Regions from separate parts of the Laceyella putida genome, predicted to be linked through region 1. Evidence: riboswitches for the same ligand, from Rfam matches in the RefSeq annotation. Region 1 holds a riboswitch; each other region holds the start of a gene.
What was found. Region 1 has a riboswitch for cyclic di-AMP ahead of ACFQNG_RS09640 (phosphoenolpyruvate synthase). Riboswitches for the same ligand answer to the same signal wherever they lie in the genome.

Region 1 (7,654 bases):
CCCACAAATTACATATGCCCTTCAAATCAACCGTACCTACGGATATGCCTTACTTAAGCAAGAACAACCTAAGAAACGAGAAAAGACAGACGAAGCATCGCTTCGTCAAAAGATTTTAGAGTTGTGTGGCGAGTTTCCTACGAATGGATATCGCCGTATTCGAGTATGGCTAAAAAAGCGATTTCAACTCAAGGTTAATGGCAAACGTGTTTACGAATGATGAAGGAGTTGAATGTACTAGTTAAGACGAAGCGTTTTGAAGCCAAACGAAAAAAGCAACCAGGAAAGATTCCCGTTACTCGCTCCAATGAGCATTTTCAAGTAGATATGACAAAAGTCTGGTGTGGTAGAGATGGCTGGGGGTATTTATTTGCGGTGATCGATGCATTTGACAGAGAAATCGTAGGCTATTCTTTCTCTCGGTTCTGCAGAACCGAGGAGCTTCTTATGGCTGTAAACCAATCTTTGAATTACCGTTTTCCTGAAGGGGTAAAAGGCAAAGGGCTTAGCATACGGAGTGATAACGGCTGCCAAATGACCAGCCGACGTTATGTAAAAGCGCTGAAAGATGCTGGAATGAAGCAAGAAAGAACGGGTTACAACAATCCTGACGCTGATGCTTACATTGAGCGTTGGTTTCGTACGCTAAAAGAGGAAACGGTTTGGCTTCAAGAATATGGATCGTTCCTGGAAGCTAAACAGGACATTGATCATTACATAGCCTTTTACAATGATTAAAGACCTCACTCTGCGCTTGGATATCTGTCGCCGCGAGAATTTCGTCAATCTGTAACTTCAACCGTTGCATAATTGTCTGGACATATGGGGTTCATTAAGAAGTCTGTCACCCTTCCGCAGGCTGCCCCAAGGCGGGAGGTGACAGACTTTGTTTATCATGGTGAGACCCATAAAAACTGGAGCGTTCAGTCACATGGCATTGAGCAAGGATGCCGCTCCAGCCCCAATCATCGGCACGCCCTATTCATTTTTCTCATCCAAGATCTCCACATATCCGTTGGTCCCGTCCACACGGACGTATTGACCGTCCTTCAAAATTTGGGTCGCATTTTCCACGCTGACGACAGCGGGGATTCCGTACTCCCGAGCGACGACGGAACCGTGGGTCATCATCCCCCCGACTTCCGTCACGAGGGCTTTGGCCGAATGGAATAAGGGCGTCCAACCGGGATCCGTGTAGGGGGCGACCAAGATGTCCCCTTTGTTCAGTTTTCCTTCTTCTAATCGGCGAACGACTTTGACATAGCCTTCCGCAACACCCGGGGATACAGGAATGCCGACCAAAGCTCCGGACGGTGCCTGCTCGTTGCGGATGACCCCCGAGAATGTTTCCCCTTCGCTGGTGATGACAAGGGGAGGGTTCAGTTTTCGGTAAACCTCTTCCGATGCCTTGCGGGAACGGATGCGTTCCATGACCTCATCCTTTTTCAGGCGGTTTTCCAGCAGGGCAACCAATTCGTCCAGCGTCAAATAAAAGACATCCTCTTTCTGCTCGAGCAGCCCTTTTTCATAAAGGGTTTGGGCTTCTTCCAAAATGGCTTCCCGGTAAAGGTCGAAATAACGGATCATGATATATTTGGGAAGTTCCCGGATTCCCACGGTGTTTCGGTAGAGCGCGATGAGCCGGGCCAGTTTCTTGGCTTTCCGGGCCCCACCGCGCGTCGCTTTCACCCGCGCCAACAAGGACTGGATCGCTTCATGAGCTTCCTGTTCCCCTTGTTTGAATTTTTCCCGGTGCTCTTGCGGCGCATTGCTTCTCATATGGCTGAGAATGGACGGGACGAGCATGGTGGGTGCTTCTTTGTAGCGGACCCGTGTGATGTCGATTTCACCGGGCGCCCGCATCCCGAATTTTTTCATGAACCGGTCCAATTCCGCCCGGAATACGTCGCCGCCTTCCACTTGGCTCAATCCCTCGTAAAACGTGCGGTCTTCCGCCTGTTCCAGATAGCGGACGACTTCGGGACAGGGTCTGGCCGCATCCGCCAAATCCCCGATCATCAGCCCCATTTCGCTGGTGATGTTGCCGGGAGGGGACTTTTGAATGGCGGGGTTCCATTCTTCGCCCAACCATTTTTTCATTTTTCTTTTGATAACCGGCAAGGCGATGAATCCAGCATAGGTGTAAGCTCCGGGATCGACGATGGTCCCAAAAACGGCATGCTCTCGGATAAACCGAATCCGTTCCGCGCCGGAGCGTTGGAACAATGCCCGTTTGAATTGGGCCAAATCTTGTTCGAACGTGGCAAAGGCCCGTTTCACAGCGAGTTTCGGATCTTCCCAATACCAGATTTGGATCAACCGGGGGATCATCTTCCGGTAAAGGGCCAACATTTGTTTCATTGCGCAAAGTGCTTTCCGCATCACGCCCCGTTTCGGTGCCAGCCGTTGAAAGTCTTCGCTTTGCACCACTTTTTTCAGCGCCAACAGATTATCGTCCGCGATCGTGCTTTTGAGAAGCTTGCGCTGGATGGGCTTCAGGAACAGGAAACTGGAACAATCCCAGAAGAGACGTCCGCCCGCTTCAACGATCGGAGCCGAATCATCATCAAGGGGAACGAGCGATTGGAACACCGAAATCCCGAGCGGTTTCATATAATCGGTCATCATTTGCGAGTGGCCAACCGACAGATAGACCCGGTATTCGTCATTCTTCGCGGAAGGGACGGGATAAAGGGAAGTGATGGGCCGGCTTTGGAGAATATAGATGTCATCGCCCTCCAAACACCACTCGATATCCTGCTCGGAACCGTAATGGTTTTCGATCCTTCGCCCCAGCTCCGCCAACGCTAAGATTTTCTGATCCGGGAGCGCCTGTTTTTGGCCAAGTTCGGGCGGCAGTTCCCGGACTTCCGTTCCGCCCTCAGCAACGGGGAAAACCCCTTTTTCCTTTTTCGCGATTTGTTTCTGGATGATTTCATGGTCGCGCACTTTGTACAAATCGGCGGTCACGATGCCGGAAACCAGCGCCTCTCCCAGTCCGAACCCGGCATCGATGGAAACCGTGCGCCGATGTCCCGTCACGGGATCCGCGGTGAACAGGATTCCGGACACTTCGGGGAAAACCATCCGTTGCACCACGACAGACAAGGAAACGGACTTGTGATCAAACCCGTTCTTGATGCGGTACACGATGGCCCGATCCGTGAACAGGGATGCCCAACATTTTTTGACCGCTTCAAGGAGCTGCTGCTCTTCCCCTTTGACGTTCAGATAGGTTTCTTGTTGGCCCGCGAAAGAAGCGGTTGGCAAATCTTCGGCGGTCGCGCTGGATCGGACCGCGTACGCATGATCTTTTCCCAATTTGGCCCAAGCCCCGATGATCGATGCTTTGATCGGGTCCAAAAGCGTGAGTGACAGCATGCGGTCACGGATTTTTTGTCCCCATGCGCGAATCTCGTCCAGCTGTTCCGGTTTCAACCGGTTCAAGCGGTCCAACCATTGATCCATCTCATCCAATTCATCCATGAAATGGCGGTAAGCCGTTGTGGTGATGCAAAAGCCGGGAGGGATCGGAAAGCACGCTTTGGCCATTTCTCCCAGATTGGCGCCTTTTCCACCCACGATCGGCAAGCTGTGGCGATCAATTTCCTCAAAATGCAATACATATTTCACGACACTTCACTTCCCTTTCAAAAGAATGGAGTCAAGCTGTTAACCAGATGCTCAACAACTTTGCCAGCGGAAGCAAAAATTCTACCAATCACCACCTTGCCAAATCGAAAAAGCCACGAGAAGGAAGTCTTCTCGCGGCTTTTTTGGCACCACAAAACAAACCGTGGCTCAGCACGACGACACTCCTCCTCTCATAACGCTTACGAGGTTAGCTGATGGATTCGGGTGCTGAGAGTCACCCTACCCGGACAAGCTTGCCCAGGATTCACCCCATGTAGCCCATGACCGAAGTCATCCCTACGCGTGGTTCCCCCGCTCCCAAAAATGGGATTCAGCGATTGGAATGGAGATTATTTTTTGAGATCATCTTACTCCTCGGCCGTTTGAATGTAAAGCGGCATGGAAGGCAAAACAGGTGAAAGTTCGGTGATTTTTAATGATGGGATGCCATTTTTATCGTGTTCCCTTTTACCCGTGAATGATTTCATCGTTTTAGAAATAAAGACAATGTAGCCTCACCGGTATTATCGTTTTACTCGTTGGCAAAAGTATGGTACTTGGGATCGTTTGCTAAAGTATGTTCAAACCTACTCCCATGCAGTTTCCGATGTTGACTGGGTCGTTTTTTTGACAGCACCATTGTCCGAGCTCATCGCACTATAAAAAACGGGCGGTTTATTTTTGTGCTGTCATTACCTTGATTTCCCTGATGATTTGGCTCAATTAGTGATTCGCTAGCGTCTTAGAGATTCAATCTAATCACATTGCCTCGATCTATTTCACTTTTGAGGCAAAGTCAAGGAGTACTTTCGTGAATTCATCTGGCTTTTCAAAGTGGACAAGGTGGCCGGAATCGACGTCGACAACTTCCACGCCTTTAACAGTGATTTTATCTTCGCCACATCCTTATCATCCATTGCCGCCATCAGAACGCCATTCTCTGTTCTGGACATAGTACTTCTGAAAGTCCGTCTCTTGTTTTTGCGAAACAAAGTCATGCGTCACCCTAGCGAGGTCACCACCGGCCGTTTTTTTGGCGCGCGGCATGATAGAAGAGAAGTAGGGTGGATCTTCAAGCACCACGCCATTTACAAGCTCTGGTCGGTTGGAAGCTATCCATGTCGTAATAAGGCCGCCCGATGAATGGCCCGAAACAAGACCAGTCTGTTGAAATTCAAGCATTTGCCGATGGAAATTATCATCCAAAAAAATTGGAGATATCTACTTGGAAGAAAAAAACGAGTCGGGGATTATCCCCGGCTTTTCTATTGTATAATGAAATATATCATTTCACCTCTTTCGATTAATTCATGTTTTATTCTTTGTCCATAGCTTCAAACTTATCTGACTTGGAACGAAACTACTTTTAGGGGAAGATTATAATGAGCAACACACAGAAAAAAACAGACGTTATCTTAATTGGTGCCGGAATCATGAGCGCGACTTTGGGATCATTACTGAAAGAGTTAGCACCTGAATGGGAAATCAAAGTGTTTGAGAAACTCGCACACGCAGGAGAAGAAAGCTCTAACGAATGGAATAATGCGGGTACGGGTCATGCTGCACTGTGCGAGCTTAACTATACATCCGAAAAATCTGACGGATCTATAGATATTAGCAAAGCTATAAAAATTAATGAACAGTTTCAGCTTTCAATTCAGTTTTGGTCTTATCTTGTAAAAAGCAATCTGATTGGTAATCCGCAGGACTTTATCATGCCAATACCTCATATGAGTTTAGTACAAGGGGAAAAAAATGTAACATTTTTGAAAAACCGTTTTGAAGCGCTGATAAACATTCACCTGTTTCAAGGGATGGAATTTTCCGATGACCCTGAAAAATTGAAGGAATGGATTCCGCTTATCATGGAAGGCCGTACATCGAATGAACCGATAGCGGCAACAAAAATCGACTCTGGAACGGATGTCAACTTTGGTGCTTTAACACGCATGTTGTTTGACCACTTAAAGAGTAAAAACGTCGAGATAAACTACAAGCATAGTGTTGAGAATATTAAACGTACTAGCGACCGCTCGTGGAAAGTGAAAGTGCATGATATTGATAGCGGTAAAATCGAATACCATACTGCAAAATTCGTCTTTATCGGAGGTGGGGGTGGAAGTCTTCCTTTACTACAAAAAACCGGTATTCCTGAGTCAAAACATATTGGAGGATTCCCTGTAAGCGGACTATTTATGGTATGTAACAATCCGGAACTTGTAGAGCAGCATCATGCAAAAGTATACGGTAAAGCTAAGGTTGGTGCTCCTCCAATGTCTGTTCCGCATCTTGATACAAGATATATCAACAACAAAAAAACATTGCTGTTTGGACCGTTTGCCGGCTTCTCACCAAAGTTCTTAAAAACTGGTTCAAATTTTGATTTGATAGGTTCCATAAAACCGAATAATATCTTAACTATGTTGGCGGCAGGCGTAAAAGAGATGGCATTGACAAAATACCTGATCCAGCAAGTTATGTTATCGAATGAAAAGCGCATGGAAGAATTACGCGAGTTTATTCCGAACGCCAAAAGCGAGGATTGGGATATAGTGGTAGCGGGCCAACGTGTGCAAGTTATCAAAGATACTGAGGCCGGCGGTAAAGGAACACTTCAATTTGGTACGGAAGTTGTTAGTGCCGCTGATGGCTCAATAGCGGCATTGCTCGGCGCTTCTCCGGGTGCTTCTACTGCCGTTCACGCTATGCTTGAGGTATTAGAAAAATGCTTCCCACAACATATGAAAGAGTGGGAACCGAAAATAAAAGAAATGATTCCTTCTTATGGCGTATCACTAGTGGAAAACCCAAAGCTTTTCCAAGAAATTCATACTTCAACAGCGCAGACGCTTGGTCTGAGCAAAAAAGAACCGGTCTATAGTTAATTCTTTGGATGTAGAAACAATTGATGATACCAAAATCGGCAAATCAAGACTAAAAAGAAAAATGTGTAGAAAAAATAAGGCTCTTACTTTGCTTATATGACTACAATGTAGGAGCCCTTTTTATTAGGGGTGGGGGAGCGAAGCTCAAATTCGGTTAGATAAATGGAAAATGTAGTGGTGATTTACCTTGGATGGTAGTTTCTCCCTGAATGGCCTCGAAATCAACGTTCGCTACCTTTGGGCCGTATAGGGTCCCTTAATGCATTTTTAACAACTTTCGGGCTAATAATTTCGATTCATACTTTTCCAAAGGAAAGCGGATAAACAAAAACAAATCAACTATGACAACAATTAGCAATACAACTAAATAGCTCCAACCTGTTGAATCTAAATCTAATAACGGCTTACATAACCAAAAGATAAGTGCTAATTGTATTCTTAAAAAAAGCCAAAATAAGACCCATTTGATAATAGAGATAATTAGGGCAAGGGAATTAACCAAGATTCTTTTATATCACATGAGTGTTTCCCCCCTTAAAGAAAAAGAAGGGTCCCCTTCTTCAAGATTAGTTAAATCAACGGCAGCCAACCATCACTGCATCACCCAGCACCCGAAACTGCGCCTACCGAGTAGGATGTTGCGGTTTTGGGCAACTTCCCACTTTGTTTCGCTTTCTGAATTTCTTTTTTAGCGGAGGTTGGATTCATCACCGTCGTCTGTCTGCCGTTTTTTCATTGGTAGTGGGTAGCCAAAACTTGACCACTTCCTTTCACTTCAATGTTCAGGTTAGCACCTAATGCAATCGACTTCAACTACACCCACATATTTTTCCGAGTTTCAAGTCTAAGGTTGCCGTGGTGCTGGTGCATGGGTAGGAAATCAATTAGAGCCGTATCCAGATGGAACTCGTGTTAAGTTTATCGTTCAATAATAAAGGTTAAAGGACTGCTCTGTGCGGTCTTTTTTCATTCCCTTGATTGCCGTGTTATGATAAATGGTGGTGATGGAAGATGTTGTACAACGACGACCATCTCGATTTTGAAGTCAAACTCAAACGATATGTCCACCTTGAAGTGCTACTCGAAGCGTTGAACCGAGATAAGAAACAGCTTGGCCACCTCAAGATGGCGGAGGT
Region 2 (7,654 bases), on a different contig from region 1:
TCAGCCGCGCGCCATGTTAACAGCCGCGCCGCATCGATCTTTGTCTTCATATCGGCCAACATAAAAGAAATCGCCTGGTTATTAAAGATCGGCTTGCCGAATTGAATGCGCTGTTTCGCATAGTCCAGCGCATATTCGTAGGCAGCGCGTGCCACTCCCACAGCGGCAGCCGCCACCGCCGGACGGGAATATTCCAGCATTTTCATCGCGCCAATAAAAGCCATGTTTTCTTCCCCCAGCAAGTTCTCTTTGGGCACGCGGACATTTTCAAAGATCACATCGGCGGTATGGGAAGCCCGGATCCCCATTTTCCGCTCTTTTTTTCCACCTGACAGCCCTGGAGTGGAACCGGGGACAATAAAAGCCGAAACACCGTGATAGCCCGCATCAGGATCCGTTTTGGCAAACACGACATACAAATCGGCGATTCCACCGTTGGTGATAAAACATTTGCGCCCGTTGATCACCCACTCGTCCCCATCCCGTACGGCCCGGGTTTGGATCGCCTTGACATCAGACCCGGCATTGGGCTCTGTCAACGCCATTGCCCCAAGTCGTGGGTGATTCGGGTCACACAATTGGGACAGCCATTTGCGCTTCTGCTCTTCCGTTCCCATATAATAGATCGGCAAGCCGGCCAATCCAAACGCCAACAGGGAAGTCGCAATGCCCGCGCATCCCCAAAACAACTCTTCCCCAATGAGACAAGCGGCCATCACACTCGTTAATCCGCCACCCCCGTATTCTGTTGGAGCGGCATAACTGGTTAAACCAATCTTGGCCGCCTTCTGGAGAACTTCCCGTGGAAATTCCTCTTTCTCGTCATATTCCGCCGCCACCGGACGAATCTCTCTTTCCGCGAAGCCATGGGCCCATTTCCGCAATTCAGCTTGTTCGGCCGAAAGTTGAAAACTCACACCCGCCGAAGGTTCTTTCTTGTTCCCAACCATGCTGTCCCCTCCTTTTGAATACCAGTACGTACTGGTACGATCGAGTAAAAAAAAGCCGGATAGGGATTGACTCCTCCACTTAAGCCATGGCGCAATTCACAAACGAAGCAACCACAATCCGGTTCAGCAAACGGGCCAGGCGATCCAGATCATCCTTTTCATCGGACGATGAAAGTTTTTGAATCACAACCTCGTTGATGGCCCCCACCATTGCCAGAGCGACCACTTTGGCTTCCCCGTCGGGCAGGGAGGCCTGCGCTCCAGCTTGCACCGTTTGATAAATCAGCTCCGCAAAGCTTCGATGCGCTTCGCGACGCGCCCGTTCGACCGCCTGACTGACGCCGACCGATTCCACCAACAATAATTTGGCGACAGCCGACCGTGTCACGCATATCTCCATATAGCGTCGAACCCCAACATAAGCTTTATATCCCATCCTCTCTTCAGATTCGACCACCCTTTTCACATCTTCCATCATTTCATCGGCCAACCGTCGGTACAGAGAGGCCAACAGCTCTTCTTTGCTTTGAAAATATTGATAGAACGTGGTTTTTGACACTCTCGCCCGCTCGACGACTTCAAGGATTGAGGTTTGTTTGAACCCTTTGCAATCAAACAAGTGCAGGGCGGCATAGAGCATTTTGTTTCTGGTTTCACTTGGCATGTTGGTTTTATGCAATAAACTCATCATTCCACTTCCTGTAGGCCGGGTTGAACCGGTCAAGATGAACGGCTCGTATCATACCGAACATTCCGATGATCTTGAGTTGATTCATCCCTACTTGGCGTTCTGCCCAACAATCCAATTATTCCTTCAACCGCCTTATTGGTGTCAGGTCCTTTTGCTACAATGGTAATTTCCGCTCCATGAGTGCGATCCAAGGTGATCACCTGCAAATATTCTTCGTTTTGTTTCAATACTACATCCGCCTCATATTTTCTCGCTTTCCTTCACAATTTCCCAAGCCGCTTCTAACAGAAAAGACCGTTTTAACATGACCATTTGGCTGATTGGAGATTCATTTCCCGGCTCAGGTGGAGGGGGCTTTTCATTCCCCGGCTTATTGACCATCTTCTTATGATCCCACCTTTTCTCACCTCGTTTCAAATGGGCCATCCAACTCAATCAACCCTTCATTTGATCTGGATTCGCGCTTTTTAAAGCGCTTCCATTTTATATCGACTTTCAAGCCGCCTCCTTATCACGAATAATATGATTATTCTAAATCGTATGCAACCCTGAGAATATAGGATTCTCCCTCCCTATATTTATAGGGAATACTTTCATCTGATCAGAAACTGTTTAACTCTTTCATGTTTGTTGTATAATAGTAATTAGACATATTATTCTGTTATATAATATTTTCATTCGTTTTTCTGATAATATCATGTCATCCGTTCGACTTACCCACGAGAAAGTCAGACTCATTTTTATCCGAAAAGAAGCCCAGAAGCATAAACCAAGGAAGGAACGGTCACCATGAAACGAGTCAGTTTTTTGTCCCCTCCGCTCCTCTCCCCTCAAGAATGGGAAAAAATCTTTCATTCCGTGAAATCCGGCACCCCTGAATGTTTGACACAATGGAAAATAAAGCTCTCCACCTTTCCCTTCTCCGCAAGCCAAAAACAAGCGGCCCACCAATTGTTTCAGTACTTGCTTGAGGGCATCGACCAGGCAGCCGATTTCCCCACATATGAGAAAAACTTTTCCCGACTGGTGTTACAGCAGATCCCACTGTTGCAGTTGAGCCAGGTCATCGCCGTCATCGACATCTTTGAAGAAATCCTGTTTACCCTCTTGCTCCAAAAACTAAGCCATCCAGACATCTTGACCAGCTACCGTTGGCTTCACTCCCTGGCGCTGACCCTTTCTTATTCCGTCGCCAATATCGAAACGAATCCGCCATTGGGAGAAAATACCATCCCCGATAATCCAGCGAAACATCGGGAAGCTGTGGTGCGATTGGACGAACTTCTTCTCACCGCGAGATCACTTGAACAGATGCTGACAAGATCTGTCCGTTTTATCACAAAAGTCTCCGGATTTGAACGCGGCGCCTTGTTCTGGTATTCTCCACTCACCCAAACAGTGGAGGGCATATATGGCTATGGCGTGGACATTGGCGACATTCGGCGCGTCCGGGACATGGAACACAATATTTCCGGCATCACGCAAGCCATTAAAGGAAACCGGCCCATTTATATACGAGATGCCCAACTTTACCTCCCCAAGCATTATGTGGAGCAGTTTGGGTTGACCGCCCTCATGGCGGCGGTCCTTCGCGGCGGAAAAGGACAAAATGCCGGTTTTCTGCTTTTGGACAAACGGGGCCGGGCCTTTGACCCTGATCCGGAAGTGGTCCAACAACTGGCGGAGCTGATGTCACGCGTATCCCTAAACCTTGGTTCGCGGCTCTATGAAAATGACTTTCCTTCTCCAGCGGCTTCCTCCCCCCTCACGGTGCGGGAAACGAAAATCCTGCAAATGATCGCCGATGGCCAATCCACCAAACTGATTGGGGAAGCTCTCCACATCAGCGAATACACCGCCGCCGAATACGCCCACTCCGTCCTTAAAAAATTAAAAGCCGCCAATCGGGCAGAAGCCGTCGCCAAAGGACTTCGCCAAGGGCTGATACGATAAGGCCCCTCTATGTGAAAGTCGCCCCTCACTTTCCATCAGGAAGCAGGGGCGAACGTGTTCTTCAAATATCAAAACTCGATGATTTCCTCTTGCTTGATTTCCAATTTCAGACTCTGGGATGCGTTGTGCAATGTATCAGCAAACAGCAAGGCATCTTTTTGATTGTCAATGATTACGGCAAACATTTCATTGTCGCTTTTTTCACTTCGATTCCATACATCCCTTTGGCAAATCGGCCCGCAAAGATATTGACGGTTTTTGCGTTTAAAGCGCACTTGATTCCCTCAGTATCGGGATGAATGAATCGAGCTTAAAGAACCCAGCTTTCGTTTCAGCTTCTCCAATTGCAAGGAGGCGTACGAAAGGGCTTTGATAAAAGTCCGCCCGCTTTTTTGCTGCCTCAATAAAGTAAGCGGAATGTATTTTTGAATTTCCCCCTGATGATGCGGCGATCCATGAACATCATCCAATTCGATCAGCTCCAGATTGAGTGCATGGTTTAACAGGAACATCTTTTCTTCAAAAGGGATGATCTCATCCCGAAGATTAAAGATGTAATGCAAGGGGATACGAAGTCGTCTGATCTCTTGCTTCGAAATGGCGAATTCCCTGAGGTACTCCGGCAACAGACATTCATCCAACCGGCACTGGTGAGCCAAAGTCTGCTTGATGATGCGGGGAACTTGCGTCCAATGTCTCTGATCATGGAAAAAATAATGAAGTGGTGTTTCAATGGCCGTAATGCCTTGGATTCTGGAATCCGCTATGGCCGCCCGGATTCCCAACAAACCGCCAAACCCCATGCCGACCAGGTAGGCTTGGCTCACATTGGCCCGTGTTGCCAGTTGGTCCAATAGGGAGGAAATCATTTTATGCGATTCAGGTTGACAAATAAGCGGATTTTCCCCCACACCCGGCCCTTCAACGACAATCACGGAAAATCCCAGCTTCGGTCCCAGCAACAACAAGGAGCTCCATTGTTCTTTTAAAGAAAAAATCCCTCCCATCACAATCAACACCGGTTTTTGCGGATCACCAAATCCCGAAAGATACACGGGAATGGAACCGTTACGGTCATGCACTTGCGTTTTTTCAACAGGAACTTCCAAATCAAACACCCACTCATTGAAGGTTAACAGGCATTTGTCCAAACACTTCTGACGAACAGGGGAAGATACGTATGGAAATCTTCCCAGGCTGTAACATAAATAGGCTTCCATTTGTTTATTTTCCTGATAAAGCCGATCCCCTTCAGCCATCCATTCCGATGCCCAATCCCCCGCACCTGTTCCTTTATCATGATGAATGCGCCCCAATACGCTTTTTATCATCTCAGGATTCAATGGCAGTGAACTCGCAGACAACATCACAAACCGTTTGGATTCTTCCAAATCACTCCACAAATCGATTCGCCGCCCTTTCCCTATCATCCGCAAATGATTGATTATTCTATTTATTGATTATATAATTCGTCTTTAAATTGAATTGACCGGGACCTCTTTCATGCCATTCACCCTTTTTCACGATGAAAATGACAAAATCATCCAGTAAAAAGGCATAAAAAACCACCGGGGTTACCCAGTGTTCCGAAAAATCACCATTGGTTCACCCTCCCAAAACGCTTACGAGGTTAGCTGTCGGGTTCGGGCCTCAAGAGTAGCCCTTCCTAGATGGATTCACCCCAAGTGGCTTGACGCCACAATGTTGGTTCCCCCGCTCCATGACGGATTCAGCGAATAGACCATGATTTACTTTGAAACATATCTTACTCCTACACAAGCATATTTTCAAGCTATTTTTCTCATCGCGGAAAGTCGCCCAACAAATCGTGGAAGTTTGCCGTGAACATAAAATCACCCACATTGTCATGGTCATGTCGGCCCGGACCCGTTGGGAAGAGATTTTGAAAGGGTCAATCATCACACATCGAGAGACAACCATTTTCTTGATTCTAGATTATTAGCCTAAAAATAAAGGTTGTTTAGCAATTGTTGTTTTTGCCATTAATTCTTGCCCAAACCTTTTCAATTTCGCATAGAATCAAGCAATGATTCACATAATACGTACTGATTCCACCCCGGTTTTCGGCCGGGAAAATCAACATCACTTGGGTAGGTGTAAAGCACATGGAAAACGTTCAAGACTTGAAACACACACTTTCTTACCTCCACTCCGAACTGAACCGCATTGAAACGATGGCGGGAACATTGTCCACCATCGAACGCGAGCATTTTAACAGACTCACCAACTTTGACCATCGTGAATTGGTTGACATTGCGGTTGAGGAGCAAAATGCCGCCCGTCAGCTCGGCACCATCAAGCAAATGTGTTTGGCGATGGCGCAAAAGGTGGAAGGCATCAAAAACGCAATCGACCGTGGCAAACTTGGGGGGCGTGCCAACCGTGATGAACTTCATTAAGAGATGGATCCGTTCCACAATCAACGAAACGGTAGATCAAGCGATTACGCGGGCCATCCGGGATCAATACATAGAAAACTTGTTTGAAATGGTGCCTGCCACGACGAAAGTGGGCGTCACCAACCTCATGGAAATCGCCATGAGGGCCAATCAAGGAACCCCGGTTTCCCGCCCCTTGGGAAGCCCAATTCATTTGTCCCCATGGGAGAAGATCCTGTTCAATCCCGTTCACCTCTTCCGTTTTCCCACCCCTGAAAACGTCGGGATTAGCACATCCGTCACCATTGGGCACCGCGCCAAAAAACCGATGACCCTTTCCATTCCCGTCATGATCGCCGCCATGTCTTTTGGCGGCGCGCTAAGCAAAAACACCAAAGTGGCCTTGGCCAAAGCGGCCACTGCGGTCGGCACAGCAACCAATTCCGGTGAAGCGGGACTTTTGAAAGAGGAACGGGAGGCGGCCAGCCTATTCATCGGTCAGTACAACCGCGGGGGGTGGATGAATGATCCGGACAAATACAAGCTCCTTGACGCGATCGAGATCCAACTGGGGCAAGGTGCCCAGGGTTCCACCTCGCAACGCACCGCCGCCCATAACATTGGGGAGGACTTCAGGGAAGTTTTCGGCTTGCGCGAAGGGGAAGATGCGTTGATTCATTCCAGGTTGCCTGGTGTCAATTCCAAAGAAGATTTCATTCGATTGGTCAGGCGGCTCCGCGATGAAACCGGCGTGCCGGTCGGCTTGAAAATCGCCGCCACGCATCATCTCGAGCAGGAATTGCAGATTGCCGTGGAAGCGGAAGTCGATTTTATCACAGTAGATGGTGCCGAAGGGGGAACGCACGGGGGTGCGCCCACTTTGCAGGATGATGTCGGCTTGCCCACTCTCTTCGCCGTCACCCGGGCTTCCGAGTTCCTGGCGCGAAAAGGGGTTATTCGAGACATCAACCTGATTGCCACGGGAGGACTGGTCACCCCCGGACAAATGCTGAAGGCCATCGCCTTGGGCGCGGACGGCGTGTATATCGGCACTGCGGCCCTGATGGCGCTGGTGAGCGAACAAATGGTGAAAGCCACCCCCTTTGAACCGCCTACCAGTTTGGTCGTTTATACGGGAAAAATGACGGACCAATTGGATGTCGAGCAAGCGGCCTTAAATCTGGTCCGGTATTTGAACGCTTGCGTGCGTGAAATGGAATTGGTTGCCATGTCCTTGGGCAAAACCGCTTTGTCCGATTTGTCCAAATCGGATTTGTGCACCGTCGATCCGTTCATCGCCAAGGCGACGGGCATCCAGTTGGGTTATGTCGCCCCCGAAAACCAAGCGCGTTTCTTTGAGGAGACGCAAGCGATGTTTCACGATTTCCAACCACAAGCAAATGAACAAACTTCCATCCCGCTACAATGAGAAGATGAGCGAAGGTTAAAAAGGGCTGGCCTGAGGCAGGCCAGCCCTTTTTATATTCATGCCCTCATCACATCAGTCCACTTTGCCGCCGATGATCTTCCAGTTATGATCTACCGTCGCCATCACAGTTCCTTTTTCGCGAATATAGTTCGTCAACAGTTCCGACACTTCGATATTGATGTCTTTCACCACCGGCTTATTGGCAAACATCGGATAATTTCCGCCGCCGCCC
Region 3 (7,654 bases), on a different contig from region 1:
CACGGGCATTGGGATAGCTGAAGAGGATCAAGCGATATCTTTGAGAGGTTCTATAAAGCGGACAAATCCAGAAACCGTTCAATCGGCGGGAGTGGGCTGGGGCTGGCCATCGTCAAAAAAATCATCGAGCGGCACCATGGCTCGATCAAGGTGAAAAGCAAGTTGGGCGAAGGTACCGAGATGACCATCCACCTGCCGCTCAAACCGCGCATGTGATGCCGACTTGTTCAAAAAGAGAGAGGAAAAAGACATAAAATGTGGAGGGACATCAATGGAGAGGAATCCTAAGTTGGAAGTAAATATCAAACGATTTATTGAACTGATCGATGTGAAGTCATTGCCCAAATTCTTGATCGGCCTCGTGCTGGGATTGAGTTTGGTGTCAACCGTGGCGGGCTTGGTTGTGCCGTGGTTGACCAAAGATATCGTCGATGTGATGACGGTCAAAACGCTTGATCTTCAGACTGTGTTGACCTTGCTGGTGGCGTTTGTCGTGCAATCGGCCGTGTCGGGGTTCTCCACTTACTACTTGGCCTATCTTGGGGAAATGGTTGTGGCCAAGTTGCGAAAACGATTGTGGCATAAAACCTTGAACTTGCCGATCTCTTATTTTGACCGAAATCGGTCGGGGGAGACGATCAGTCGCATCAATAACGATACGGCTATCATCAAAGACTTGATCAGCCAGCAATTGGTTTCGATTTTCACGGGGATTGTCTCGTTATTTGGCTCCCTTGCCATCCTCTTGTATTTGGATTGGTCGATGACATTGGTCATGCTGATTTCCGTTCCCATCATCTTTCTGGTCATGCGGCCCATTGGGCGCAAAATGTATAACATTTCCAAAGGGTTGCAAGGGGAGACCGCTCAATTCACCAGCCTGCTCACCCAGGTGGTGTCAGAGATTCGCTTGGTCAAAGCCTATGTGGCGGAAGCGGTGGAACAGAAACATGGGGAAAAGCAAATCGACCATCTCTTGCGAGTGAGTTTGAAAGAAGCCAAATTGACTGCCGTGCTTCAACCGCTGATGTCGTTCGTGATGATGTTCATGCTGGTGGTGATCATCGGCTATGGTGGGTACCGTGTTTCAACCGGTGCGTTGAGTGCGGGCGATTTGGTCGCGTTTATCCTGTACCTGTTCCAGATCATTATACCCCTGACCATGTTGACGCGTTTTTTTACCAGTGTGCAGAAAGCGATGGGAGCGACAGAACGGCTGCTCCAGATCTTGGAGCATGAACAAGAGGATGTGGAAGCGAAGAGTTCTGCCGTGGTTCCCGCCCAACCAATCCACTTTGATCACGTGACCTTTGCCTATCCGGGTCACGACGCGGTGCTCCATGATGTCAGTTTCACGGTTCAACCGGGCAAAGTGACCGCGATTGTAGGCCCGAGCGGCAGCGGCAAGACGACGCTCTTTTCCTTGTTGGAGCAATTTTATCATCCGGTGGCCGGGGAAATCCGCTTGGGAGACACCCCGCTGTCCCAACTGGGGCTCAGAGAGTGGCGGAGCTCTATCAGCTATGTGTCACAGGAAAGCCCTTTGCTTGCCGGAACGGTTCGGGAGAACATCTGCTATGCGATGGATCGGGATGTAACGGAGGAAGAGCTGGAGAGAGCGGCCAAGCTCGCTTATGCCGACGAATTCATCAAAAACTTGCCAAACGGTTTTGATACGGAAGTGGGAGAACGGGGAATCATGTTGTCCGGCGGGCAAAGGCAACGCATCGCGATCGCCCGCGCCATCTTGCATGATCCGCAAATTTTGATGCTTGATGAGGCGACATCCGCCTTGGATTCCACCTCGGAAAAAGTGGTGCAGGAGGCGCTCTCAAACCTGATGCAAGGGCGGACCACGCTGGTCATTGCCCACCGCTTGTCCACGGTTGTGGACGCGGACCAAATCCTGGTGCTGGAACAAGGAAAGCTCACCGGCATGGGGACTCATCAGGAATTGTTGGCGAATCATGCGTTGTATCAAAAACTGGTGAAACAACAATTCAAATGGGAGTTGCAGCACGACATAAGGTAAAAGGAAAAGCGCCTGGACAAGCGGTAAACTTGCCCAGGCGCTTTCGGCTTTTCCCAAAGGGGGGCGGGTGTGTGGGCCGCGAAGGGGCAGATAAACATCGATTCATTAAGAAACAACGATAATTAAGCGCTTACATGGGCTGGCAAAGTGAAAATGGGGAAGAGCCAAACCCATGGGGGCATTTACTTTCACTTACTGTCGGTGTAAGATAACTTCAACTTCGATGAAAAATCCGACATCGATCCCAAAGCTCGCTGAATCCCATTGAGGGAACGGGGGAACCAATCGTGAGAAGAGACACTTCTTCCACATGGGGTGAATCTCAAGCGAATCATTGTTGGCTTGGGTAGGGCTACTCTCCAGCCCGAATCCGACAGCTAACCTCGCAAGCGTGATGAGAGGGGGTTATTTGTTGTGGCAGACGCCCGCAGAGTAACCGCTCTGCGGTTTTTCATTTTTCGAATACCGGTTTGTGACTCTATTGCGATATAAGGGGTTATTTTTATGTTTAATAAGGATTCGTATTTATTTTCACAAGAGATTGCCACGCTCATCATCCCCAAGGAGCAAGTGACCATCATCGACCCGGACTGTTCGTTGGAACGGGCTCTCTTGGTATTGACGAGAAAGCGATTAAGCTCTGTACCCGTCATCAATGGCGCGGGAAAAGTGGAGGGAGTGATAAGCAAAACCAACATATTGGATTTCATCCTGCAGTTGAACCAACAGGAAGGTGATTTTACAGGATTGAAAGAACATACGGTAAAGGAAGCGATGAACAAAAGCTATTTGGGCATTTTGGCCAATTCCATTTTATCTTTTGCTTTTGAAGTCTTGCTGGAACGTTCGTTTACCCCCATCATCGATCTGAAAGGCCGATTCATCGGAATTTTGACCAGAAAAGTGATGATGGAGAAAGTGGTTGAGTTTTTTGAGGCCGAATACCAACGCACCAGGGATCAGGGAATGGATTCCGGCAAAACAAGGGAAGGCAAAAATGGAACCATCAAGCACAAGAAATTTTTTCATAGGCGAACTTGAACAGCAAGTGGCAAGTGAAAATCAGCCCCCTGTATGAAAAAGGGGGCTGATTTTTTGGAAGCCTCATGTGGCGGCCTGTTGGGGCCGGGGGGACGGGTTTGTTTCATCAAGGTGTGATAAGCTTGTGTTGGGAACATGCTGCGGGTAACCGCAAACAAGACCGCCAGGAAACGGGAGGTCCCTATGGCAAGAAATATCCTTATTGTTGATGATGATCCAGATATTATCCAGCTGTTAACCGAGGCACTCACCTATGAGCGGTTTCAAGTGTTTTCGGCCGCCAATGGCAGGTGCGCGCTGAAAGCGGTAGAGCGGCATCCCATCGATCTGATTGTGATGGACATTATGATGCCGGAGATGGATGGGCTGGAAACCATTCGGAAAATTCGGCAACGTTATCATATGCCGATCATTTTGCTCAGCGCCCGGGATCGGGAGATTGATAAAGTGATTGGCTTGGAGATCGGCGCGGATGACTATGTCGCCAAACCCTTTGGTGTGCAAGAGTTGGTTGCGCGGATAAAAGCTCACTTCCGGCGCTTGGAGCGGTTGGCGATGTTTCAATCGGAGAGGGATGGAGGAGTGGACTCGCCTTCGACAGGCCTCCACATGAATGAACAGACATACGAAGCGTTTCTGAACGGGGACAAACTGGATTTGTCCACCAAGGAATTTCAGATACTCCATTTTCTCTACCAACACCATAATCAGGTATTGACCCGGGAACAAATTTATCAGAGCGTTTGGGATGACAATATTGGTGATCTGAATACCGTGACTGTGCACATCAAAAACATCAGAAAAAAGTTGGGCGAAGGGAGCGCGATGATCAAAACCATTTGGGGTGTCGGCTATAAGTTTCTGTTAAGTGGAGAAGACAGATGAAACTGAAGTACAAAATCCCGTTGTTGTTTTTGGTTTTAACCATCCTGGTGTTTCTCTGGCTGGTGGGCTTTCTTTTCTTATATGTCCAAGATGTGTTTATCCGGCAAGTGGCCGACCAATCGGAAGCGCTTGTCACGGAGAATTTTGAGATTGTGCGCAAGGTGGAGTGGCTGCAACATGACTCAACCGCACTAAGTCATGCGCTGGAGCAAATGGTGGCGGATGGAAGGCTTCGGTTGGAGTATCGGGGGAAAGCCGGTTCGTTCATGGCGGGAAAGCTTGAACCCGGCAGATTCACCGTGAGCCTCTCACTTCCGATTTATGAAGGCCATCAGCGGACGGGTCAGCTTCAGATCATACGCCAGCCCCGGTTGATGGAGTTTGGCGTTCACTCCTTGATCAATCGGACGGTCTGGGCCTTTATCCCCGTGTTGATCATTTTGATCATCAGTTTTGTCATCTATTTCCATCATTTTATCACCATGCCGATCCAAGCGTTGAACAAACGCCTGGCCCAAATTCGCTTAAAGCGGAAGCCTCTTCCCCTAACCTACAAGCGCTGCAATGAAATTGGCGATTTATACCGGCATGTGCACGCCATGGAAGAGCGGTTGGTTCAGGCGTATGAAGAGCAATTGCATATGATCACTGCGATCGCGCATGACTTGAAAACGCCCTTGACCACCATCCAGGGTTTTTTGGAGTTGTTGGAGTCGGGGGTGGTGAAGGATCCGGCCAAACAACGGGAAACCTTTCGGTTGTTGCAGACGAAGACGGTGACAATCCAGAAGTTGGTGGAGGAGTTTTCGGCATACAGCAAACAGGAATATGCGCTGATCGACATGAGAACGTCTCTGATCCGCGCCGACACCTTCTTTTGTTCCATCGCGGAAGAGTATGAAGCGGAATGCGCCGGGTTGGACATCGGGTTCCGTGCCCATCACCTGTTTGGGGAAACGACCGTTCTCGACGCCAATGAGGAATGGTTGCGCAGAGTCGTGGCCAACTTGGTCAGCAATGCTGTGCGCTATGCGCAGGCAGACGATTTGATGATTCATTTTGTTGGCTATGTCGAAGAGAATATGGCGTATTTTCAGATTGAAGATAATGGCATCGGGGTGCCGCAAGCGGAACTTCCGCACTTGTTCAACAAATTTTATACAGTGGATCGGGCCCGCCAGGCGCAAACGGGCGGGACCGGGTTGGGATTGGCCATCAGCCGCACGATTGTCGAACGCCATGGCGGACAAATGGAAGCATTTCCGTCACACCTTGGCGGTTTGGGAGTCAGGTTTGCCATTCCGATCGCGCATCCATAAGATCGACTCATTTCCTTTAGCTTTTTTCATATTTGATTTAGATTTGATTTATTTTTCCTTGATAAACTGACTTGTGAGTCAGATGTCAAGGGAGGAGATGGGTGGATGAAATGGGTCCTTAAGGTCAAGTGGCTGTTGCTGTTGTTATGGCTTGCCACGACGGTTGCGCTTTTTGTCACGATGCCTTCCACCGATCAGCTGGTAAGGGAAAAAGGGCAACCGGAAATTGCGGCTGAATATACGTCCCGCATCGCTTCCGACCTGCTTGCGGAGATGGATCAACATGCCCAAGGCGAGAAAAGCGTCAATGCCTTGATTGTGTTCCATGAAGACAAGAAGCTGACGGAAGGGCAACTGGAAGCGATCGAACGGAAGCTGATCAAGTTGGAACACAACCGACGGCTTCAGGTTCGTTCCGTCTTGCATCCCTTTTCCAGTAAAGAGTCGGAAGGGCAGTTGATCTCCAAAGACAAAAAAACGGTGATGGCGGTCGCCACCATCGAACAAGGCAAGGCTACGGTAGCCGAATTGCGGCAAAAGCTGGCACAAGAAGTGAAAGTGAGTGGGGTTCACACATACTTGACGGGAAATGAGTTCATTAACGAGGATTTCGCGCAAACCTCGTTGGATGGAGTGAAGAAAACAGAGATTTTAACTGTGATGTTTATCGTGACGGTGTTGATCATCATCTTCCGTTCTCCCATCACGCCAATCATTTCATTGCTCACCGTGGGATTAACTTACGTGGTTTCGATGGGGGTCGTGTCGCATTTGGTGGAGGCGGTTGATTTTCCGTTCGCCAACACGACGCAAACCTTTTTGATTTTGGTGTTATTCGGCATCGGCACTGACTATAACATCTTGTTGTTTATGCGGTTTAAAGAAGAGATTGGCAAACAGCGCTCGATTGCGGATGCGATTGCGGCCACATACCGTACAGCGGGCAAGACGGTGTTCTTCAGTGGGCTCGCTGTGCTGATCGGATTCAGCATGCTTGGATTCTCCAAGTTCAGCGTGTATCAATCGGGCGTCGCTGTGGCGATCGGGATCGCGTTTCTCTTATTGTCCATCTATACGGTGATCCCGTTCTTTATGGCGGTTCTGGGCGAAGCGATTTTCTGGCCCGCCAAGAAGCTGGATGCGCACGGGGAGAATGGGTTGTGGAGTAAATTGGCCCATTTCTCCGTCAAGCGCCCGGCCATCTCGATCCTGTTGGTTGTCTTATTGTCGGCTTTCCTTTTCCTCTATCAAGGGGAGTTGTCTTTTGACAGCCTGCAGGAAGTGGATCCGAAGTATGAGTCGGTGCGGGGATTTCGCATCGTGGCTGAGAGTTTCGGACCTGGGCAGACATTGCCGACGACCGTGGTGATTAAAGCCGATAAGCGGTTGGATTCGCCGGAAGCGCTGGCGTTTCTCGATGAACTCCACCAGAAGCTGAGCTGGATTCCGGGTGTGGACACGGTATACGGCCCAACCCAGCCTGGAGGTGTGCCGATCGAATCATTCATCTCAATGATCAAACCAAAGGGGTGGAAGACGGGATTGAGAAATCGACGGATGGCTTGGATGAGATTTCATCAGGGTTATCCCAAGCTTCAGAGAAGGTGGGCGCTGCAACCAATGGCGACTTGAATCAAGTCGGGAAATTGGTGGAGGGAACGGCGGCGGCCCAAGATGGGCTCAATCAAGTGCGACAAGCGATGAAGCGGATTCAAACCGGACTGGACCAAGGGACCGCCAAACAACCGGGATTGGCCAAAGGATTGGCCCAACTGGATGGCGGGTTGAAAAAAATCTCCAGCCATCATGAAAAGTTGTTGGGGGAGTATCTGAAAATATCCAACGGGCTGGACCTGCTTGCATCCGGGGCGAATTCGCTTCAACAGCAAGTGCTGGCAATCAAGGGGTTGGCCGTGCAGATCAATCAAACCGCGGAAAAGTTGGACCCGAATGATCCCCATGCGGAAGAAATCAAAGACAAAAGCAATCAGTTGTCGGCCCAGGCGACGGGTTTGGAAAGCAACTTGAATGCGTTGAACAGGTCCCTGTCCGCAACCGCCCAGGGAATGAAAAAGGCGAATGCCGGCTTGGCGGAGATCGCTGTCGCCCAAAAGCAGATGAGTTATGCGGCCACCCAAATGACGCAGGGAGCGAAGCGTTTGTCCAGCGGGCAGGCTCAGACGATCGGCGCGGTCAATCAAATTGAAGCCGGACTGGGATCGATCAATCAAGGTCAGAAGCGATTGGATGAAGGATTGAGTCAGTTTGCATCCAGCATCAGGCAACTGCAAACGGGTTTGTCTTCCAGCGCGGAAGGGGTGGACAAAATTTCCGATGGGTTGTCCGAGGCGAACCGCTATCTGGGTCAAGTGACTGC
Region 4 (7,654 bases), on a different contig from region 1:
ATTGAAAAAAACTCTTGCTAATCTTTCTATACCCTGCTATAATTTAAAACTGTGATCGATGAATTTCGCTCGACAAACGGTTGAATCTCGGGGGCGTTCTTGGGATTCGACGGGGATAGTTCGAGCGTCAGTAGCGAGCCGAGGGGTTGCGTCTCTCGTTAAACACGCAAATGCCAAAATGTAACTGGCAAAAACGAAAACCTTGCTCTGGCTGCTTAATTAAGCGACCAGGATCCGCTTCTCCATCGCCCATGTGGAGCTGCCGGGTCTCATAACTTAGTGGGCTAGCTGACTGATCGGCCACTGGTCGGAAGGCGAATCCTTAGTGGCTAGTCTCTATGAACGCCTGTCACTGGGCAGTCACAGGGGCGAACACTCAGTACAGTGACTGCGCTCGGAGAAGCTGGCGTGGCGATGTCTTCGGACAGCGGTTCGACTCCGCTCGCCTCCACCAGAATCAAATCAATATGCTGATGTAGCTCAGCTGGTAGAGCACTTCACTCGTAATGAAGGGGTCGCAGGTTCGAATCCTGTCATCAGCACCAAACAAAAGCCCGAGATTCCGGGCTTTTTTCGTGTGTAAAAAATGGATATAGGCCATTAGAAAGCGATCTTCTAATGAATTTCTAACGTTAGTCTGCTAAAGTGTTTTTTGATCTGAATTTTCCAATTGAGGAGCTGTCTTTTGGGGGCGTTGGAACTGAACTGGGGAACGGCATCGAAACCGTGAGGAGAAGGATGAACGGTGAGTGATTTGTATTGATGGAGCCGTTGTCTATGTGCACCATAAATCTCAAGTGAACTCGGTTCCAGTTTTTTCGGAAGCCGCATCTATGCTTCTTGGTGTACCCATTTGAAGCGACTTTGGCAGTGGTGTTGGTCATGATTTTATGGCATTATGCATGATCACTTTTTTCTTGATTTCCTCTTTGTAATGATGTTGATCTTCAGTGCTCAAGTTGCTCCAATCAATCAGTGTTTCTATTGATGTTACAAGTTCGGGATGATACTCCATCATCTTTTCAAAGTTCGTGAGCGCCCGTGTTTGCTGTTCTGACTTCATCAGCCAGTTGATCAACTCAACCCAAGCGTCAGAGTGTTCCGGGTATTTGGCTATATGTCGGTTCATTAAATCCATTGCGGCTTCCCTGTTCCGTATTTTATGGTGAGCTTCAAATTCGTTCCAGTTGATTTTCGCCTTATAATAATTTGATCGCCATAAGTTGGGGTATATGTTTTGGGCCGTATTGATCATCTTGATTCTGTCGGTGTAATCAAGATCGTCATTTTTTCCCAAGATGCTGGGTTCCAACATCAACTGGAGGGCTTTGATCTTTTGGGAAGTGGTCTCTTGGAGTTTTTGAATTTGTTGTTGGGTCTGTTCCTGTTGGGGGATAATGCTGTTGAAGTGGACTTTGACTTCTTCTTTTACCATTTGGGGGACTTTCGTGGATTGATAGTATCCAAAGATAGTAAAGGCCAGTCCACTGATCGTTCCGAGTGTGGCCAGCAATGTCAGGAAATAATTCATATAAGCAATGACATTGGAAAGATATCCGTCGTCTTTATTGTGCAAGATGGGATTCAAATCTTGGTTGTACGGCAACACGAATATTCCGATAATTAGAATCTGACAAATGAACACAGAAGTTGTGGTTATCATCACCTTTCTCTTGCTTTTCACTTTTCTTCCCCCTCATCTGTGTTGTCCGTAAAGAGGGCTATTTTTATTTTCACATTCTATTTTCGGGTTTTTCTCGTCACAATGAAAAATACGCCCTCAATATAAAAACAACATAACATCTACTATTTAATACCAATCAGTTCGCTTGTAAATGATTTGACCAACACAACTTGCGCATATACATACAGACCGGTCTGTATGTATATTATAATATGAATTTTAATAAAAGTATACACTTTTCGTTAATTTTGTGGGAAAAATCGTATATTTTAAATTTGTTGATTTAGATTGATGAATCTGGCGCTTCCTTTGGTTTGGGGGGATTGTTTTTACTAATACCCAACATTTATTTTTGCACCAGCATTTTATCTATTTCCATCTTGGATTTTCAATGAGCTTTGTAAGGGACTGGTACCGCGACACAAAAGTTTCCCTGTTCATACTATGGTTTAAGACTGATATAAAGAGAGGAAGTGAAAAGAGTTGAACATTCTCTTTCTGGAGAGTCACCCGATCTGGATCTACGGTTTGCCAAACGGTTTTAAGGATGCGGGGCATACGGCTATCGTTTCCGGACCCCTTCAAAGAAACAGTATTTTAGATATGATCGATGAATTCCAACCGGATCTTTTGGTCTCCATGGGATGGACACATGAACATACGAAGGAAAAGCAATTATGGATTCATCACGCTGCCGAAAAATCAAAAATACCACTAGTCTTTGGGCAACGGAAGATCCGCTGCATACAGAAAAATTTTCCCTCCCATTAATTAAACGAATGAAGCCGGACTTTGTGTTCACGGTTACGCCGTCTATGTGCAAATTCTACAGGAAACAAGGTGTCAAAGCGGCACATTTAGATTTTGCATACCATAAGCGTGTCCATCACCAAGTTAAACCGGTGGATAAATATCGCTGTGATATAGCGGTTGTGGCAAATGCATATCCTGCATTTCTAAGAAAAAAACCGGATGTGTTCCGCGTATCTTCATTGCAAACGCTCATTTCCCCTCTCATACGCAATAACATCCGCATTGATTTTTGGGGAGCCAATTGGGAATATATGAGGGAGTTTATTGGGAAACAAATCCCCCGTAAATGGATGCACGGATATGTGGATTATACAGAAGCAAACAAAATCTATAGCTCAGCCAAAATCGTCATTGGCCTGCAAAACTGCACAGATCAATTGACACAGCGGACTTATGAAATTCTCGGTTCAGGAGGATTCTTGCTGACATCAGACACCCCCGCTGTTCGTAATAAATTTCAACCAATAAGAGAGAGCAAATGAAGAGATTTGGCAAAGAAGCGGTAAAAAGCGACACCTATCGGCATAGAGCGGAACAAATGTTGAGGGTGTTGAGAAAGGAAGGCATTTTAGTGAAAATGCACAGATCACCCCGGAGAGGGAAAATGATCCATTATACGGATTTTATCAAAGAGAAATTCACGATCCACGTGGTGAAACAAGGGGATACACTATGGAGTATTTCTCAAAAATATGACGTTCCAATGAAACGAATCATGAAACTCAACAACTTGCAAACAGGTCGCATTTATACGGGACAAATGATAAAAATTGGAGAAAAATAACAGATTTATTCATTGTGACTGTGATACTTTCACTGCTTATGAACTATAAAAAGTCAACCGGTTGTCGGATGGCGCGCATTGGGGCCGCGTTTGGGATGGAGGTCGTCGCATGGAGCCCGAATTTGACCCAAGAGAGGGCCGATGCCGCAGGAGCGCGTCTGGCCGGCTCACCCATTCGGAAGCTGTCCTGAAACGATGGCACCACGTCACGCGGCAGCTTGGCATCATCCGAACGTAAATCCCAATGGTGAGCGTGATGTGGATGCATTCGCATCTCAGAAGGAGAAAAAGATTAAAGACCATGAGGATCCCCCAAGGTCTTTGGATATCTGGCAATTTCATATTAGGTATGGAAGAGAGATGCAAATAGAATGTTTGAAAGCACAGAGTGTTCTTTCATCGCCATAATCGTTCCAACTATACAAGGGGGCGGTCAATAAGCGTAGTAAACACGAATCTGTGAACATGACCGTCATCGACTGTAGTGACTCCCCTTACTAAATGTACGTGTTTTCCCTTGCCGACAGGTATGGCCGGGCCTGTTTTTATAACGAGTTTGTGATGATGGTCAAGAAAGTCCGTATTCACCGTTATAGTGTGAATGTGATTTCCCCCTTTTAATGGGATCGCTTCACTGGTAACTCCGGCAAATCGGTGATTGTGTCTGTCTTGACCTTGTTCGGCTAGTTTTGTGCTGCCTAAAAATTCATGAGTATGTCTTTGTTGTCGACTCATCATTTACCTCCGTATCATTTTTTTTGAATTTGTTCCATGATTGATGACAGTATATGGATGCGACGTTATATCTGTTCTTGTACGTGGGATTTTTGTGTATCTGCCTATCGGACCATTGGCAAGTTTGACCAGAAAAAATCAAGACGTACAAGTAGACAGCGACGGTGGAAGGAGCGGGGACGGGATGGGGGGCTATGGTGGGGGCCGCCGGCAATTCTATCGCATGCGCATTCTCCGGGTTCGGTGATTCCGTCTTTGTCTCCTGGATGACCCCTTGCTATCCATGGGGCCGATGGTTGGTGACATTGGCGAGGAGGTGAACTGTGTCCAAGGCTCCCGATGCCTTTCCTTTTATGGCTTCCCATGCTTAAGCCGGAAAAAGGAAGCGCAGGGTGAAACCTTCGTGGATCGCCAATGCGGACGGGCGACAAGCCAATGGGGGATGAAGCCCACTTCCGGCATTTTGCCAAATCCCGAGACCGACCGGGCATGAGTCTCCCACCGCATAAATGAAACGATTTCGGTTCATGTACAATTTCGAAAGTGCTTTATCCGATTTTGCAATAACATCGATTTATGTTATAATACTAAAAATTCATCAACTCTACCCCTTGATAACAGTCATAGGAAGGGCCGAGTTCTGCAAGCCCATGGGGCGTTGCGGAAGCGGGGGAACCAAAGTTTGGGGTGAATGGCTTGTGTTGTGCCAGCAACACGGCTTAGGCGGGGAAAATGGGAACCCGCCGAATCCGACAGCTAACTTCGTAGGCGAATCAATATGATTGTTATGCACTTTTCCTTTTCCCCAAAGCGCAGTGGATCATATCGCAAAGTATGAGGGAGCTATCATTCCCTTATTTCCGAGTGTTGAGCTCGGTTTTACCTTCGATTGTCTCGGGGGCGAGAAAAAATAGAAAGGAGAGCAAATGACAAATACAGCGATTCAATTTATTGAAGTGTCCAAATCATATGAAAAAAATCCGATTGTGAGAAACCTTAACCTCCAGATTCCCAAAGGCAAGCTGGTGACGTTGATCGGGCCGTCGGGTTGCGGGAAGACAACCACGTTGAAGATGATCAATCGGCTCATTGAGCCCACAACCGGACGCATCACCGTAAACGGTGAGGATATCAACCGGGTGAATGCGGTGGAATTGCGGCGTCAGATCGGTTACGTCATTCAACAAATCGGCTTGTTTCCGCACATGACGATTGAAGAGAACATTACCCTGGTGCCAAAGCTCAAAAAAGAGGACTCTACCACTTTCAGAAAGAGGGTGGAGGAACTCCTCGACTTGGTGGGGATGGATCCGGCCCGGTTCCGCTCAAGGTATCCCCGCGAGCTGTCGGGCGGGCAGCAACAGCGCATCGGTGTGGCCCGGGCCCTGGCGGCGGACCCATCCATCATCTTGATGGATGAGCCGTTCAGCGCATTGGACCCCATCAGCCGGGAACAGCTTCAAGATGAGCTGGTCAAGTTGCAAAACACGTTGCACAAAACGATTGTGTTTGTCACGCATGACATGGATGAAGCCTTAAAGATCGCCGACGAAATCGTGCTGATGAAAGAGGGGGTGATTGTCCAGCGGGATGTGCCGGACCAAATCCTTCGCCACCCGAAGAACGAATTTGTCAGGGAGTTTGTCGGGGAAAAGCGCTTTATTCATTCCTCGCTGTTGTCCAAGGCAAAGGATGCGCTCACCAAGGCGATCACCGTCTCGCCGATGCGCGGACTTGCGGAATGCATTCAACTCATGAGGCGCCACCAGGTCAATGGCTTGATCGTGACCGATCAGCAAGGGCGTTATTTGGGCGTGATCGGCGCGAATGAGATTTATGCCCATTACAACAATGAAGGGCTGAAAGCGAAAGATGTCATGTCCAAGGATGTGGAACCCATCCATTCCGAAACCCCCATGCAGGACGTGTTGCCCCTGTTGAACGGACGGGAGCGGGGCTTCATACCGGTTACCGACCAAACCGGCAAGCTGGTGGGTGTCGTCACGAGGGCGAGTGTTCTCAATGTCCTTGCGGATACCCTGATGGAGGAGGCTGAGGGGGCTTGAATTTGTTCATTGAATCGTTGATGAATAATTGGGAGGACCTTCTTGCCGCATTAGGGGAACACATCTACTTGTCGCTGATTGCCATCATCATCGGTTGCATGGTCGCCATCCCCGTCGGCGTGGTCATTACGAGACATGAGCGGTTGGCCAAGGTCGCCCTGATGATCGCTTCCGTCATCCAGACCATTCCCAGTTTGGCTTTGCTCGGTTTCTTGATCCCCATTTTTGGGATCGGCACCGTTCCCGCGATTGTGGCGCTGACGCTGTACGCGCTGCTTCCCATCATGCGGAACACGTATACGGGCATCAAAAATGTGGATCAGGCATTGATTGAATCTGCCATCGGGATGGGGATGACGAAACGACAGATTTTATGGATGGTGGAGCTTCCGCTTGCCAGGCAAGTCATCATGGCGGGGGTTCGCACGGCCACGGTGTTGACGATTGGCGTAGCCACTTTGGCCACTTTCATCGGCGCGGGCGGGCTCGGGGATATCATCATGCGCGGAATCAGCATGATCGATGCACCGACCATTTTGGTGGGAGCCATACCGGCGGCCCTGCTTGCCATTCTCTTTGATTATGGATTGCATGGGTTGGACCGTCTGTTCACGCCCAAAGGGATGAGATGAATCGGATCAATAGCCAAAAGGAGTCGATGTGATTGATATGCAAAAAAAGAGCTGTCTCGATGCCAAAGCGTCCACTTAAAGCGGCGTTGGTCATATTGGTGACACTGGCGCTGACGGTGGGTCTGTTGGGGTGCAATGTCAATGCCTCTTCCGATACCGTAGTCGTGGGCGGCAAAGATTTCACGGAGCAGGACATCATGGCGGACATGATCACGCTCTTGATCGAACAGGACACGGATCTGAAAGTGAAGAAGAAAACGTGGCTGAACAGCAATGTGATATGGAATTCAATGAAAAACGGCAACATTGACATTTATGTGGAATATACGGGAACGGGCTTGGTGAACATCTTGAAACAGAAGGCCGTCTCCGATCCGCAACAGGCATATGATCTCGTGAAAAATGAATTCAAGGGAAAGTATGATGTCACTTGGCTGCAACCGATCGGTTTCAACAACACGTATGCCATGGCGATGCGCAGGTCAGAAGCGAAGAAGTTGAACATCGCTTCGATTTCCGATTTGGCCAAGCAGTCACCCAATCTCATACTGGGGTCCGAGCAAGACTTCATGATACGCGAAGACACGCTTCCCGCCATGAACAAGCTGTACGGAACCAAGTTCAAAAGCGTGAAATCGATGGAAATTGGCTTGAAATATAAAGCGATGGCCAACGGGAATGTGGATGTGATCGACGCCTTCTCGACGGATGGCAAAATCCCGGCCAATGACCTGGTGTTGCTGGAGGATGACAAGCATTTGTTCCCGCCGTATTATGCCGTTCCCATCATCCGGAATGAAGTCTTGAAGAAGCATCCGGAGTTGGAGAAGGTGATCAATCAATTGGCGAACAAAATCACTGATGAGGAGATGCAGAAATTAAATAAACAAGTGGACATCGAACACAAGAAATCTTTGGATGTCGCCAAAAAATGGATGCA

Region 2: it holds a riboswitch for cyclic di-AMP, as region 1 does, so the genes downstream of both, ACFQNG_RS04410 (alpha/beta fold hydrolase) here and ACFQNG_RS09640 (phosphoenolpyruvate synthase) in region 1, are expected to answer to the same signal.
Region 3: it holds a riboswitch for cyclic di-AMP, as region 1 does, so the genes downstream of both, ACFQNG_RS00345 (CBS domain-containing protein) here and ACFQNG_RS09640 (phosphoenolpyruvate synthase) in region 1, are expected to answer to the same signal.
Region 4: it holds a riboswitch for cyclic di-AMP, as region 1 does, so the genes downstream of both, ACFQNG_RS01810 (ABC transporter ATP-binding protein) here and ACFQNG_RS09640 (phosphoenolpyruvate synthase) in region 1, are expected to answer to the same signal.

The regions. Positions count from the first base shown of each region.
Region 1 covers NZ_JBHTBW010000021.1:223,558-231,211, reverse strand. The annotation lists gene ACFQNG_RS09650 (IS3 family transposase) at 1-220, shown strand, start outside; gene ACFQNG_RS09645 (transposase) at 217-738, shown strand; gene ACFQNG_RS09640 (phosphoenolpyruvate synthase) at 979-3,633, opposite strand; cyclic di-AMP (ydaO/yuaA leader) riboswitch at 3,817-3,980, opposite strand; gene ACFQNG_RS09635 (malate:quinone oxidoreductase) at 5,016-6,518, shown strand; partial or broken gene ACFQNG_RS09630 (NucA/NucB deoxyribonuclease domain-containing protein) at 7,373-7,450, shown strand; gene ACFQNG_RS09625 (YhjD family protein) at 7,530-7,654, shown strand, end outside.
Region 2 covers NZ_JBHTBW010000011.1:2,684-10,337, forward strand. The annotation lists gene ACFQNG_RS04385 (acyl-CoA dehydrogenase family protein) at 1-917, opposite strand, end outside; gene ACFQNG_RS04390 (TetR/AcrR family transcriptional regulator) at 1,030-1,638, opposite strand; partial or broken gene ACFQNG_RS04395 (HPr family phosphocarrier protein) at 1,671-1,886, opposite strand; gene ACFQNG_RS04400 (LuxR C-terminal-related transcriptional regulator) at 2,431-3,594, shown strand; gene ACFQNG_RS04405 (hypothetical protein) at 3,663-3,869, opposite strand; gene ACFQNG_RS04410 (alpha/beta fold hydrolase) at 3,879-4,997, opposite strand; cyclic di-AMP (ydaO/yuaA leader) riboswitch at 5,199-5,339, opposite strand; gene ACFQNG_RS04415 (hypothetical protein) at 5,721-6,014, shown strand; gene ACFQNG_RS04420 (FMN-binding glutamate synthase family protein) at 6,001-7,422, shown strand; gene ACFQNG_RS04425 (bifunctional metallophosphatase/5'-nucleotidase) at 7,495-7,654, opposite strand, start outside.
Region 3 covers NZ_JBHTBW010000002.1:20,013-27,666, reverse strand. The annotation lists partial or broken gene ACFQNG_RS00355 (sensor histidine kinase) at 1-216, shown strand, start outside; gene ACFQNG_RS00350 (ABC transporter ATP-binding protein) at 272-2,032, shown strand; cyclic di-AMP (ydaO/yuaA leader) riboswitch at 2,275-2,440, shown strand; gene ACFQNG_RS00345 (CBS domain-containing protein) at 2,537-3,073, shown strand; gene ACFQNG_RS00340 (response regulator transcription factor) at 3,257-3,958, shown strand; gene ACFQNG_RS00335 (sensor histidine kinase) at 3,955-5,277, shown strand; gene ACFQNG_RS00330 (MMPL family transporter) at 5,383-6,909, shown strand; gene ACFQNG_RS00325 (hypothetical protein) at 6,882-7,654, shown strand, end outside.
Region 4 covers NZ_JBHTBW010000006.1:16,266-23,919, reverse strand. The annotation lists RNA gene ssrA (transfer-messenger RNA) at 90-454, shown strand; tRNA gene ACFQNG_RS01840 (tRNA-Thr) at 470-545, shown strand; gene ACFQNG_RS01835 (tetratricopeptide repeat protein) at 881-1,684, opposite strand; partial or broken gene ACFQNG_RS01830 (DUF3880 domain-containing protein) at 2,168-3,281, shown strand; gene ACFQNG_RS01825 (hypothetical protein) at 3,320-3,472, shown strand; gene ACFQNG_RS01820 (YmaF family protein) at 3,699-4,016, opposite strand; gene ACFQNG_RS01815 (hypothetical protein) at 4,300-4,509, shown strand; cyclic di-AMP (ydaO/yuaA leader) riboswitch at 4,638-4,802, shown strand; gene ACFQNG_RS01810 (ABC transporter ATP-binding protein) at 4,943-6,082, shown strand; gene ACFQNG_RS01805 (ABC transporter permease) at 6,103-6,714, shown strand; gene ACFQNG_RS01800 (ABC transporter substrate-binding protein) at 6,774-7,654, shown strand, end outside.